2 linked regions of the Actinocorallia herbida genome follow. The protein of the gene in region 1 interacts with the protein of each later gene in a pairwise test. Links are inferred from orthologs where the notes say so. Each region holds a gene or a part of one and is shown in the gene's direction. Other genes may lie near its edges. The genes, in order: EDD29_RS08990 and EDD29_RS36035.

Region 1 (6,098 bases):
TCGTCGAGGTCGTCCTGGGCGAGTGCGCGAAAGCCGCGGACGCCCCCATCGACGTCAGCGGCGAGCCCACGGCGGCCGCCGCCGAGCCCGTCGATCCGCGCCGCTGCGGCACCGCGACGATCCAGTTCGCCTCCGGCCCCGCCGAGGGCGGCTACGCGACCGTCAGCCTCCCGACGGGCCCCGGCACGCACCTCTACGAGGCGGGTGACGACGTCCTGGTGATCGAGACGCCGGGCACGACGGGCCTCGACCGGTACCTCCTGTCCGACCACGACAGGTCGGACCCGCTCTGGATCATCGCCGCCGCGTTCGTCCTGGCCGTCGTGGCGTTCGGCAGGTGGCGCGGGCTCGCCGCGCTCGCCGGGCTGGCGCTGACGTTCACGCTGCTCGTGCTGTTCCTCATCCCGGCGATCCTCGCGGGCGGCCCGCCGCTGCTCGTCGCGATCGTGTGCGCCGCCGCGATCATCCTCACGGTGCTCTACCTGACGCACGGGTTCACCCCGACGACCACCCTCGCGGTGCTCGGCACCCTCGCCGCGCTCGCGCTCACCGGGCTGCTCGCGACCGCGGCGATCGGCCTGGCGAACCTCAACGGGATCACCGACGAGAGCAGCTTCTACCTCGACTACAACTACGCGATCAACACCCGGGGCCTGCTGCTCGCGAGCATCATCATCGGCTCCCTCGGCGTGCTGGACGACGTGACCGTCACCCAGGCGGCGACGGTCCGGGAGCTCTCCGCGGCGAACCCGTCGGCCGGTTTCGGCGAGCTGTACCGGGCGGGCGCGCGGGTGGGCCGCGCGCACATCGCCTCGGTGATCAACACGATCGTGCTGGCCTACGCGGGCGCGTCGCTGCCGCTCCTGCTGCTGTTCCGGATCGGCGACCAGTCGGTCGGCGACGTGCTCACCAACCCCGTCGTCGCCCAGGAGATCGTGCGCAGCGCCGCGGGGACGCTCGGCCTGATCGCCGCGGTGCCGCTCACCACGGCCCTGGCGGCCTTCACCGCGGCCCGCGCCCGGCGCTCTCCGACGCCGCGGCCCGCCATGACGGTCCCGGCGGCACGCGCTGAAGATCACCGGGCTTGACACCTGGCTCAAGTCCGACATGTTTCCCCTTATGGGAAATCTCGTACTCGACCGTGTCTCCAAGAGTTACGGCCCGCGCCAAGCATTGGACGAGCTGGGCTTCGAGGTGAAGGAAGGAGAGATCTTCGGATTCGTCGGCAGCAACGGGGCCGGCAAGACGACGGCGATGCGGATCGTGCTCGGCGTCCTCGCCGCCGACTCCGGCGAGATCCGCTGGGACGGCGCCCCGCTCGGCGACGCGGTGCGCCGCACGATCGGCTACATGCCGGAGGAACGCGGCCTCTACCCCAAGATGAAGGTCCGCGACCAGCTCGTCTACCTCGCCCGGCTGCGGGGCCTTTCCGCGCCCGCCGCCCGCGCCGCGACCGACGCCTGGCTGGCCCGGCTCGGGGTCGCCGAGCGCGCCGAGGACGAGGTGCAGAAGCTCAGCCTCGGCAACCAGCAGCGGGTCCAGCTCGCCGCCGCGCTCGTGCACGATCCGCGCCTCCTCGTGCTGGACGAGCCGTTCTCCGGGCTCGACCCGGTGGCCGTCGACGTCATGAGCGACGTGCTGCGCGAGAAGGCCGCCGAAGGCGTCCCCGTCGTCTTCTCCAGCCACCAGCTCGACCTGGTCGAACGCCTCTGCCACCGGGTCGGGATCGTGCGCGCCGGGCGGATGGTCGCGCTCGGCACCGTCGCGGAACTGCGCGCGGACGGAACGGCCCGCCTCGTCGTCGAGATCGAGGGGGCGGCGCCCGGATGGGCCGCCGCCGTGCCCGGGTTCACCCGGGAGGAGGACGGCTCCTACACCCCGGGCCCCGGCGCCGACGAGCAGGCGCTCCTGCGGGCCGCCCTCGACGCCGGCCGCGTCACCGAGTTCTCCTGGCGCAGACCCGGGCTCACCGAGCTGTTCCGCGAGACCGTCGCCGGTGACGCCCCGAAGGGAGCCGCCGCGTGAACGCGTTCGCGGAGATCCGGCTGGTCGCCTCGCGGGAGCTCGCCCGCCTGCGGACCCGCATGTTCCTGATCGTCACCGGCGGCATGATGGCGCTGATCGTGGGCGCCCTCATCGCGCTGAAACTGCTCGGCGGCTCCCCCGCCCTGGCCGTCGGGTTCGCCGACTCGGCCACCCGCGCCCAGGTCGTCGGGGTCACCGAGGCGGCGGGCCTCGAGATCGAACCGCGCACCGTCACGGACGAGGCCGCGGGCGAGCGGCTGGTCTCCGACGGCGACCTCGACGCGCTCGTCCTGGACGGCCCGCTCCGCCTCGTCGTCAAGGACGAACCGGACGACGACCTGCGCGGCGCCCTCACCGGCCTGGCCCGGCAGATCGCCCTCGACGCCGAACTGACCGGCGCGGGCCTCGACCCGAACGCGGTCGCCGCCGCGGTCGGCCGCGCCGACGTCGAGATCGTCTCCCTGGAGGGGACCGACGACCTGCGCGAGCAGCGGATCGGCCTTTCGGTCGGCCTGTCTCTGATCCTCTTCATAGTGCTCCAGACGACGGGGGTGCTCGTCGCCCAGGGCGTCGTGGAGGAGAAGGCGAGCCGTGTCGTCGAACTGCTGCTCAGCGCGGTCCGGCCGTGGCGGCTCATGGCGGGCAAGGTCCTCGGCCTCGGCCTCGTCGGGCTCGTCCAGATCGGCCTGGTCGCCGCCGCGGGCGTCACCGCCCAGGTCGCGACGGGCGTGCTCGGGATCTCCCTGGGCGCGCTGCTGGGCACCGCGGCCTGGGCGCTGCTGTGGTTCCTCGTGGGCTACACGATCTACGCGCTGCTGTACGCGTCGGCGGCCTCGACCGTCGCGCGGCAGGAGGAGATCGGCGGTGTCACCGCGCCCATCCAGATCCTGCTGATCATCCCGTACATGGCCGCCTTCACCGTGCTGCCCGCCGACCCCGACGGCCCCGCGGCGCGCGTCCTGTCCTACATCCCTTTCTTCGCCCCCATCCTCATGCCCGTCCGCGGCGCGTTCGGCGCCCCCTGGTGGGAGCAGGCCCTCGCCCTTCTGCCCGCGCTCCTCACGATCGGGGCCCTGATCTGGTTCTCCGGCCGCGTCTACACCTACTCGGTGCTGCGCATGGGCGGCCGGGTGTCCCTCAAGGAGGCGCTCAAGGGCAGGTGAGCGGGCCGGGAATGCGGGAGGGGGCGGGCGTGTTGTGCCGGGCGTGACGGTTCGTCCCGACCACGAAAGGACCCAGGAATGAGGAAGGGAATCCACCCCGAGTACCGCCCGGTCGTCTTCCGCGACAAGAGCGCCGACACGCTCTTCCTGACCCGCTCGACGGTGTCGAGCGACAAGACCGTGGAGTGGACGGACGGCAAGACCTACCCCGTCGTCGACGTGGACGTCTCGTCCGCGAGCCACCCGTTCTACACGGGCCGCGGCCGCACGATCGACACCGCGGGCCGCATCGAGCAGTTCCAGCGCCGGTACGGCAAGCGCAAGTAAAGCGCCCGAAGGGGGCGGATCCACCCGGATCCGCCCCCTTTGCGTTTTCCGGGACCCGGGTGACAGGGGCCACAGGGCCCTTTGCCAGGATCGACAGGCGATCACCGCCCCCTCCGGGGCCCGAAGCGAGGAGCCACCATGACCGAGACCGCCCAGACGCCCCCCGCCGACGACGTCGTCATCGTGGAGCGGTCCGGCGCGGTGGCGCTGGTCCGGCTGAACCGGCCGGAGGCGCGCAACGCGCTCAACACCGCCCTGATGACGGGCCTGCTGCGCGTCCTCGGAGAACTGGACGCCGATCCCGGGGTGCACGCGATCGTGCTCACCGGCACCGGGAAGGCGTTCTGCGCGGGCCTCGACCTCCGCGAGCTGGGTTCCAGCGGCGGGAACCTCGGATTCGGCACGCCGAGCCCCGGCGCGGCGCCGAACACCCCGTGGCCGCCGCTGCGCACGCCGCTGATCGGCGCGATCAACGGCCCGGCCGTCACCGGCGGATTCGAGCTGGCCCTGAACTGCGACGTCCTCATCGGCTCCGAGCAGGCCTCATTCGCCGACACCCACGCCCGGGTTGGGGTGCTGCCCGGCTGGGGCCTGTCGGTGCTGCTGCCGCTGGTCGTGGGCCGGGGCAACGCCCGCCGGATGAGCCTGACCGGCGACTACCTGCACGCCGCGGAGGCCCTGCGGGTGGGGCTGCTCACCCAGGTCGTCCCGGCCGACGAACTGGTGCCCGCCGCGCTCGCACTGGCCGAGACGATCGCCCGGAACGACCCGGCGGCCGTCCAGACCTACCTCGCCTCCTACAAGGCGATCGAGGAGGCCCAGATCGGCGAGGGCTACCGGGTCGAGTCCGACACCTCCACGGGCTGGCTCGAGGCGACGTTCGACCCGGCGAAGGTCGAGGCGCGCAGGCAGGCCATCATCGACCGCGGAAAGGCGCAGACGGCCCGCTAGGCGAACGGCGGCGAATCCCAAGGCCCGGCAATGATTGTCCAGGCTCACTTCTTTCACTCCATAGGCGCATATAGCGTTGTTAGTGACAGAGAAATAAGAAGCAAGGGGAATCACCATGAAGGTCATGCCGCTGGTCGCCGCCGCGACCCTCGCCCTCAGCGGATTCGCAGCAGTCCCCGCCGCCAACGCGGCGACGGCCCGGCAGGCCGACTGCCGGACGTACTCCAGCGTCTCGGTCTGCGGCACGGTCCAGCTCGACGCCCAGCAGAGCAAGTGCGTGAACACCTCGGTCGCCCAGGGCATGACCGAGCGCAGGGCCGAGGTCGAGTGCACCGCCTTCGGGTCCTGACCCGCCCCCGTCGCGGCCCCCGCGACCCCCGCGAGAGAACGAACCCTCCGCCCCGAGATTTCCCGCGATCCGCCGAGACACCTTCCGCCTTTGACCGGCGGTTCGCGGGAGCAAAGCGAAAGCGCGTCACTCTCTACGAGAGAGCGGCGCGCTTTCGCATTTTCCTGCTCTTTTACCCCCAATTAGGGAGTAGGCGAACCTTGTGGCTCGGATCGCATTTTCACGAACCGGCCAGCTCGTACGTCCGGACATAGTCGAACTTCGCGGTGGCGCCCGGGAGATTCAGCGAGATCAGGCCGATCCGAGGGGCCGTCCGGTAGGGCGTCGACCATGATCCGGCCCAGGTCCAGTGCGCCCCGTCGGTGCTGGAGGCCGCCCTGACCCGGTTCTGGCCGTCGACCTGGGTGTAGGCCAGGCGCAGCCAGAGCACCGAGGCGGCCGGGCCGCCGAACATCGGGCCGCTGGAGACCGCCTCGGGCGGGGTCGTCGTCGGGCGCTCGGCCTCCTTGTTGAACTCCGTGACGTGCAGGAAGCCCAGGTTGTTCAGGAGCGGCAGGACCGAGTGGGCGAGCTTGAAGTACCTGTCGTCGTTCTCGTACAGCACGAGGCCGGCCTGCTGGTTGCCGAGCCGCCCGTCGAAGGTCAACCTGGTCTCGACGAGGTAGTCGCCCTCGGGCGCGTCGCGGAGCAGGACCGAGGCGGTGTTGGTGGTCCGGTAGAGCTCGGCGGCCTGGGTGGGCCAGGTCAGCGCGCCGCCGCCGGTCGTCGCCGCGGTCGCCTTCTCGCCGCGGACCCAGCTCCAGGCCGCGTCGGCCGCCTCGGGACGGCCGGTGCCGTCGAACTCGTCGGAGTAGGCGGGCAGGAGGGCGCCCGGCTCCGGCTCGGCGACGCGCTCGGTCACGGGGGTGTAGAGCGGGGCCGCGCCGAGGTTGTCCGCGTCGACCCGGCCGCCCCGGGTGGCCGCGCCGATCCTGCCGAAGTCCGGCGCGCCGGCCGGGAGATCCACGGCGACCTCGGCGACGGGGTCGCGCAGCCGGTCGGCGGAGAGCGCCGCGGTGATCTCGTTCCCGCGCCGCTCGACGGCGACGTTCTGCCAGGTGGTGTAGGAGAAGCCCGCCGGGAGCGGGGCGCTCGTCTCGGTGGTCGCGCCCTTGATCGTCGTCGCGACGGTGAACAGGCCGCGGGTGCGGTCGATCCACGCGGTGATCGAGTTCTTGTCGTTCTTGTGCGCGACGACGAGCCCCGCGGCGCCGCCCGTGCCCTCGCCGAGCCGGAGGTCGCCC
Region 2 (6,796 bases), 6.0 Mb from region 1 along the record:
CGTCCTCGCGGTGCTGGCCGCGCTGCCCCTCGCGCTCCGTGACCGGTGGCCGATCGGCGTCCTCGGCGCGGTGATGGCCGTCACCACCCTGCACCAGCTGCTGCCCGGCGGCGAGATGGTCGTGCTCCCCGTCCAGGTCGCGATCTACGGGGTCGCCCTGCGCACCGACAGGCTGCGCGGCTGGCTCGCGGGCGCCACGGCGGCCACGTGGACGATCCTGCTGATCGCCGTCGCGAGCCACTGGGACTGGGAGACGGAGTTCCTCGGCGTCTTCACCGGCGCGGGGCTCGCGGTCGCGCTCGGCGACGCCATCCGCAACCGGCGCGCCTATGTCGCGGCCCTGGTGGAGCGGGCGGCGCGGGCCGAGCGCACCCGCGACGAGGTCGCCGCCCGCCGCGTCGCCGAGGAGCGCATGCGCATCGCCCGCGAGCTGCACGACGTGGTCGCCCACCAGCTCACGCTGATCAACGCCCAGGCGGCGGTCACCCTCCATCTGAACGAGGCGTCCGGCCACGCCGCCGAGGTCCTCGCCCACATCAAGGACGACTCGCGCGAGGCGCTGACGGAGCTGCGCGCGATAGTGGGGCTTCTCGGGAGCGGAGAGGACGAGTCCGACACTCCGCGAGCGCCCGTCCCCGGAATCGATCGCCTCGACGATCTGGTCAAATCGTTCAGACGGGCAGGATTGGCTGTGGACATCTCGACTGAGGGCGAGCCGCGGCAGCTACCGTCGGCGGTGAACGTGTCGGGCTACCGGATCGTCCAGGAGGCGCTCACCAACGTCCGCAAGCACTCGCGCGCCGCCGAGGCGAAGGTCCGCCTCCGGTACGCGCCGAACGCGCTGCGGATCACCGTGGAGGACGACGGCCCGGGGGACGAGCCTCCGGGCGACGGCGTCGGGCGCGGCCTGCTGGGCATGCGCGAGCGCACCGCGGCGGTGGGCGGGTCGATCACGGTCGGTCCGGTCGGCGGCGGAGGTTTCAAGGTGGATGCGGAGCTTCCTTTGGGGGTGCGATGATCAAGGTGGTGCTGGCCGACGACCAGGCGCTCCTCCGCGGCACGCTGCGGTACCTGCTGAGCCGCGAGCCGGGCATGGAGGTGGTCGGCGAGGCGTCCGAGGGCGGCGAGGCCGTCGCCCTCGCCGTCGAGGCGCGCGCCGATCTGGTGATCATGGACATCCGGATGCCCGGCATGGACGGCCTCGAGGCGACCCGCAAGCTCAAAGAGGCGATCCCGGAGTGCAAGGTCCTCATCCTCACCACCTTCGAGCTCGACGAGTACGTCTTCGAGGCGCTGCGCGCGGGCGCGAGCGGTTTCCTCGGCAAGGGCGTGGAGCCCGTCGACCTCCTGAACGGCATCCGGACCGTCGCCGCGGGTGAGTCCTTGCTCTCCCCCGCGGCCACCAAGGCGCTCATCGCGCACTTCCGCGAGAGCCCGGCGCAGCCCTCCGAATACGGGCAGGAGCGGCTTGCGGAGCTCACTCCGCGTGAGCGCGAGGTGCTGTCGCTCGTCGCGTGGGGCCTCTCCAACGACGACATCTCGCTCAGACTCCACTTGAGCCCGCATACGGTAAAGACGCACATCAACCGCACCATGTCAAAGCTCGGCGTCAGCGATCGGGCCCAACTCGTGGTGATCGCCTACGAGACCGGACTCGTCCGTCCGGGCGAGAGGTGACTCTCCGCATACCGCGGTCGCGGTAGTCGGAATACCCGCCGTGCTCCGATTCGGGAGCCGCCCCCTCGGCGGCAAAGTGAATAGCGTCCTGTCCGAACTCCTGTGAAACGAGCTATCCCCCGTGTCCTGGTTGTCCAGAATCAGCCTCAAGCATCGCAAGCTGATCATGCTGATCACGCTCGCGGTGCTCGCGGTGGGCGCGTACGCGATCCCGACCCTCAAGCAGCAGCTGCTGCCGAACCTGAGCCTTCCGGTGGTCTCGATCACGGCCGTCTACCCCGGCGCCTCCCCCGAGGTCATCGAGGAACAGATCATCAAGCCGATCGAGAACGTGGCCAAGGGCTCCGAGGGCCTGGACACGATGTCGTCGACGTCGCGCCAGTCCGTCGGCGTGGTCATCATGATGTACGAGTTCGGCACGGACACCGACGCCAGGGTCAGCGAGGTGCAGCAGGCGATCAACCGGCTGTCGCAGCTGCCCGAGTCGGTCGACCCCGAGGTGCGGACCGGCTCCCTCGGCGACATCCCGACCGTCACGCTGGCGGCCACCGGCGGCGCGAACGCGCAGGATCTCGCCGACCGGCTCCAGCGCTCGGTCGTCCCGGAGCTCCAGTCCATCGACGGAGTCAACGAGGTCACCGTCAGCGGTGAGCGCGAGAAGCTCGTGCAGATCGTCCCGGACGCCGCGGCCATGGCCGCGCGCGGTCTGAACGTCACCTCCATCACCGGCGCCCTGAGCACCGCGGGCATGACCGTGCCGAGCGGCTCGATCGCCGCGGACGGCAAGAACCTCAGCGTGCAGACCGGCGGCCCGATCACCTCGGTCAAGGACATCCAGGATCTCTGGATCACCCCGTCCGCGCCCGCCGGCGCCACCGCGCCGGGCGCGTCCTCCGGCCCGGTCCGGCTGTCGGCGATCGCCGACGTCACCCTCGCCGACAGCGAGCCGACCTCGCTGACCCGCACCAACGGCCAGGACAGCCTGGGCGTCTCGATCACCCTGGACCACGACGGCAGCGCCACCACGGTGTCCGACGCCGTCCAGGAGAAGCTGCCCGACCTGGAGAAGGCGCTCGGCGACGGGGCCGAGCTCACGGTCATCTCCGACAACGGACCACAGGTCGCCTCCTCCGTCCGCGGCCTGGTCGAGGAGGGCCTGCTCGGCCTCCTCATGGCCGTGCTCGTGATCGTGGTCTTCCTGCGCTCCGGCCGCTCCACCCTGGTCACCGCGATCTCGATCCCGCTGTCGCTGCTCGTCGCGCTGATCACGCTGAAGTTCGCCGACTACTCGCTCAACATGCTCACCCTCGGCGCGCTCACCATGGCCGTCGGACGAGTGGTGGACGACTCGATCGTCGTCCTGGAGAACATCAAGCGCCACCTCGGCTACGGCGAGGAGAAGCGCACCGCCATCATCGGCGCGGTCAAGGAAGTGGCGGGCGCCGTCACCTCCTCCACCGCCACCACGGTCGCGGTGTTCCTGCCCATCGCCGTGGTCGGCGGCTTCATCGGCGAGCTGTTCCGGCCGTTCTCCATCACCGTGGCCGTCGCGATGATCGCCTCCCTGGTCGTCTCGCTGACGATCGTCCCGGTGCTCGCCTTCTGGTTCCTCAAGATCCCCGACACCGGCGGCGACGTCGAGGCGTTCCGCGCCAAGATCGAGGAGGAGGAGCGGCAGGGTCCGCTCCAGCGCTACTACGTCCCGATCATCGGGTGGGCCATCACCAGGCGGAAGACCGTCCTGGCGCTCTCCCTGGTGATCCTCATCGCCACCTTCGGCATGGCGGGTCTGCTGAAGAGCAGCTTCATCGGCTCGGGCGAGGTCGCCTCGCTGCGCGTCACCCAGACCCTCCCCGTCGGCACCGACCTCGCGACCACGAACACCGCGGCCCAGAAGGTCGAGGCGGCGGTCAAGGGCACCAAGGGCGTCGAGTCCTACCAGGTCACCGTCGGCGAGGGCAGCGGCGGCATGTTCGGCGGCGGCGCGGGCAACACCGCGGGCCTCACCGTCGCGCTGGCCGACGGCGCCGACGCCGAGGCGGTCCAGGACGAGCTGGACGAGAAGCTCAAGGCGCTCCAGGGCGCCGGCGAGCTGAGCGTCGCCGCGGACACCGGCGTCGGCGCCAGCAACGCCATCGAGATCCAGGTCAAGGCCACCGACGACGCGACGCTGAAGGCCGGCGCGGAGAAGATGCGCGACGCGCTGGCGAAGCTGCCGGAGCTCAAGGAGGTCACCACCGACCTCTCGGAGAGCGCGCCGCAGATCACCATCCGCGCCAACGACGTCCGCGCGGCGAAGGCCGGCCTGTCCGAGGTCGCCATCTCCCAGATCGTCGCCCAGGCGATCCAGGGCTCGACCGTCTCCACGGTCAACGTCGAGGGCGCCGAGACCGACGTCGTGGTCAAGAGCAGCACCGAGAAGCCGGCCTCCCTGGCCGACGTCCGCAACCTGCGGGTCCCGACGGCGGCCGGCCTGGTGAAGCTCTCCGACATCGCCGACGTGAAGGAGGTGGCCGGCTCGGTCGAGCGCAGCCGCCTCGACGGGGAGCGCACCGTCACGGTCTCGGCGACCCCGGTGGCCGAGGACCTCACCAAGGCGAGCGCCGCGGTCCAGAAGGTGCTGGACGAGACCGACCCGCCCGAGGGCGCGACCTACACCCTCGCCGGTGTCCTCTCCGACCAGGGCGACGCGTTCGGCCAGCTCGGCCTGGCGATGCTCGCGGCGATCCTGATCGTCTTCCTGATCCTGGTCGCCGTGTTCGGCAGCATCCGCCAGACCCTGGTGCTGCTGGTCTCCATCCCGTTCGCCGCGACCGGCGCGATCCTGCTGCTGCTCATCACCGGCACGCCGCTGGACGTCGCCGCGATGATCGGCATGCTGATGCTGATCGGCATCGTCATCACCAACGCGATCGTGCTGGTGGACCTCATCAACACCTACCGCGAGCAGGGCATGCCGCTGCACGAGGCGGTGTTCGAGGGCGGTCGGCGCCGCCTGCGGCCGATCCTGATGACGGCCCTGGCGACGATCTTCGCGCTGATCCCGATGGCGCTGGGGATCACCGGCCACGGCGGGTTCATCTCCAAGCCGCTGGCGATCGTGGTCATCGGCGGCCTGCTCAGCTCGACGCTGCTGACCCTGGTGCTGATCCCGACCCTCTACACGATGGTCGAGGGGCGGCGCGAGGCCAAGCACGCCAAGAAGAAGGGCGCCGCGGCCGAGCCTCCGGCCGAGCGCGACGAGGACGAGGCCGCCGAGCTCACGCCGGTGTCCTAGCCCCTTCCCGCCCTTCCCCGCGGCCCCTGTCCCTTCCCGGGACGGGGGCCGCACCCGTTCCCGGAGATTCCCTTACCCGTCAGGCGAAGGGCGTCCGCTTCCGTCCCTTTCTGGCAGATGTCCAGTATGGCCGGAACCCGGGAAAGGGGGGCCGGGGGCGACAGAACGACGCTCGGCCGCCCCTGGCGCCCCCACATCCGGGGCGGACCCTTCGAGCCGGAGCACGGTACTGGACATATCACCACTAAACGGACTTTTCACAACAAATGGATTAGATAACGCGAACTACCAACTATGACCTACAACACTAACGCGCCCCCGCGGATCCGGCCCGCGGGGAGAGACGACCTGGGCTTTCACCCGCTGGACCGGGACAATTTACACTCCGGGGACAGGTGTCAACCTTCGCGTTAGCTGCCACACCGCCCCGGGAGATAACAGAAAATGCCCCTTCAGGTCGCCGAATACGGCATGCTGCCACCTGCGTAAGAATCGTGTCCGTCACGTGATGAGGACCTGGTCCATGTCTACGGCTTCCCCACCCGCCAAAGCCCCCCGTCCGCCGGTCGAACGGGCCCTGCTCGCCTGGCTGTGCTGTGTCCTGGCCTCCGGGGCCGGCTGGGTGTGGGCCGTCACGACCGTGCCCGCCGAGGTCCGCGAGGTCACCGCCTGGGGCGGTGGCGGCGCCGCCCTCGCCCTGTGCCTGTCGTGCGCCCTCACCGTCTACTTCGCGGCCCGCGGCCGCTGGGACGCCACGCGGTTCGCGCACGTCGGCACCGAGCTCAACGGGGTCGAGACCGAGCTGTACCGGATCGGCGAGGAGTCCCTGCCGATCCTCGTGCGCCGCGCCCGCGAAGGCGCCCCGCTGGAGGTCATGCTCGGCGAGATCCGGCGTCCGGCGAACGTCACCCTCCAGCGGCTGCTGCACACCGTCGCCGCCGAACTGCACGCGGCCGAGCAGCGCACCGCCGCCGCGGCCGCCGCGACCACCCGGCACGAACTCGAGGCGGCCCGCCTCACCGATGTGCTGCTACCCGAGATGGTGCGCCTCGCCCGCGACGAGCGCGCGTCCCGCGAGACGGTGCTCGCCGCGCTGGAGCGGCCCGCGGACGCCGAGCTGGACCGGCTGCTGGAGGAGATCGCCGAGGCGGTCACCAGCGGCGAGCGGCGGGGCGGTGCGGCGATGGCCGCGTGCGCGAACGCCGCGGCCCGGGTGCAGGCCCAGACCACGAGCCTTCTCGCCGAACTGCGCGAGATGGAGCACAGGTACGGCGACGACAAGGTCTTCGCCGACCTGCTGGAGATCGACCACCGGGTCTCCCAGCTCGGCCGGCTCGCCGACAGCATCGCGCTGCTCAGCGGCGGCCGCACCGGCCGCCGCTGGACCAAGCCCATCGTCATGGAGAGCGTCCTGCGCGGCGCGATGGGCCGGATCGACGCCTACCGGCGCGTCCGGCTGCACAACACGAGCAAGGCCGCGGTCGTCGGCTACGCGGCCGAGGGCGTCATGCACGCGCTCGCCGAGCTCATGGACAACGCGACGACGTTCTCGGCGCACGGCAGCGAGGTCCACGTCTACCTGGAAGAGGAGGACGCGGGCGTCATCATCACCATCGAGGACAGCGGCCTCGGCATGCGCAAGCGCGAACGGCAGCGCGCCGAGTCCCTCGTCGCCGGCCCGTTCGACCTGCGAACGATGCCCGGCACCCGCCTCGGCCTCGCCGTCGTCGGCCGCCTCAACTCCAAGTACGGGCTGAAGGTGAACTTCCGGCCGTCCTCGCGGGGCGGCACCGGCGTCGTCATGATGATCCCGCGCCAGCTGGTCACCCAGCAGCGGCCCGA

What was found.
Region 2: the proteins of EDD29_RS08990 (region 1) and EDD29_RS36035 interact in binary tests that used the Bacillus subtilis proteins (3 or more experiments, as listed by UniProt). The link is inferred for Actinocorallia herbida from one-to-one orthologs.

The regions. Positions count from the first base shown.
Region 1 is NZ_RJKE01000001.1:1,895,314-1,901,411, reverse strand. What follows is about bases 1,109-4,104. They hold EDD29_RS08990 (ABC transporter permease), read left to right. Parts: upstream 1,109-2,021; coding sequence 2,022-3,188; downstream 3,189-4,104. Other genes in these bases: EDD29_RS08980 (enoyl-CoA hydratase), read left to right, coding at 3,654-4,104; EDD29_RS08985 (type B 50S ribosomal protein L31), read left to right, coding at 3,267-3,515; EDD29_RS08995 (ABC transporter ATP-binding protein), read left to right, coding at 1,120-2,025. In the rest of the region: EDD29_RS09000 (YibE/F family protein), read left to right, coding at 1-1,088; more of EDD29_RS08980, read left to right, coding at 4,105-4,466; EDD29_RS08975 (hypothetical protein), read left to right, coding at 4,582-4,815; EDD29_RS08970 (family 43 glycosylhydrolase), read right to left, coding at 5,036-6,098.
Region 2 is NZ_RJKE01000001.1:7,923,757-7,930,552, forward strand. Bases 1,461-5,154 are described here. They hold EDD29_RS36035 (efflux RND transporter permease subunit), read left to right. Parts: upstream 1,461-1,798; coding sequence 1,799-4,954; downstream 4,955-5,154. Other genes in these bases: EDD29_RS36030 (response regulator), read left to right, coding at 1,461-1,677. Also shown: EDD29_RS36025 (sensor histidine kinase), read left to right, coding at 1-1,018; more of EDD29_RS36030, read left to right, coding at 1,015-1,460; EDD29_RS36040 (sensor histidine kinase), read left to right, coding at 5,478-6,796. UniProt on the Bacillus subtilis protein: Required for self-resistance to surfactin, an antimicrobial lipopeptide surfactant produced by B.subtilis. Also required for swarming motility.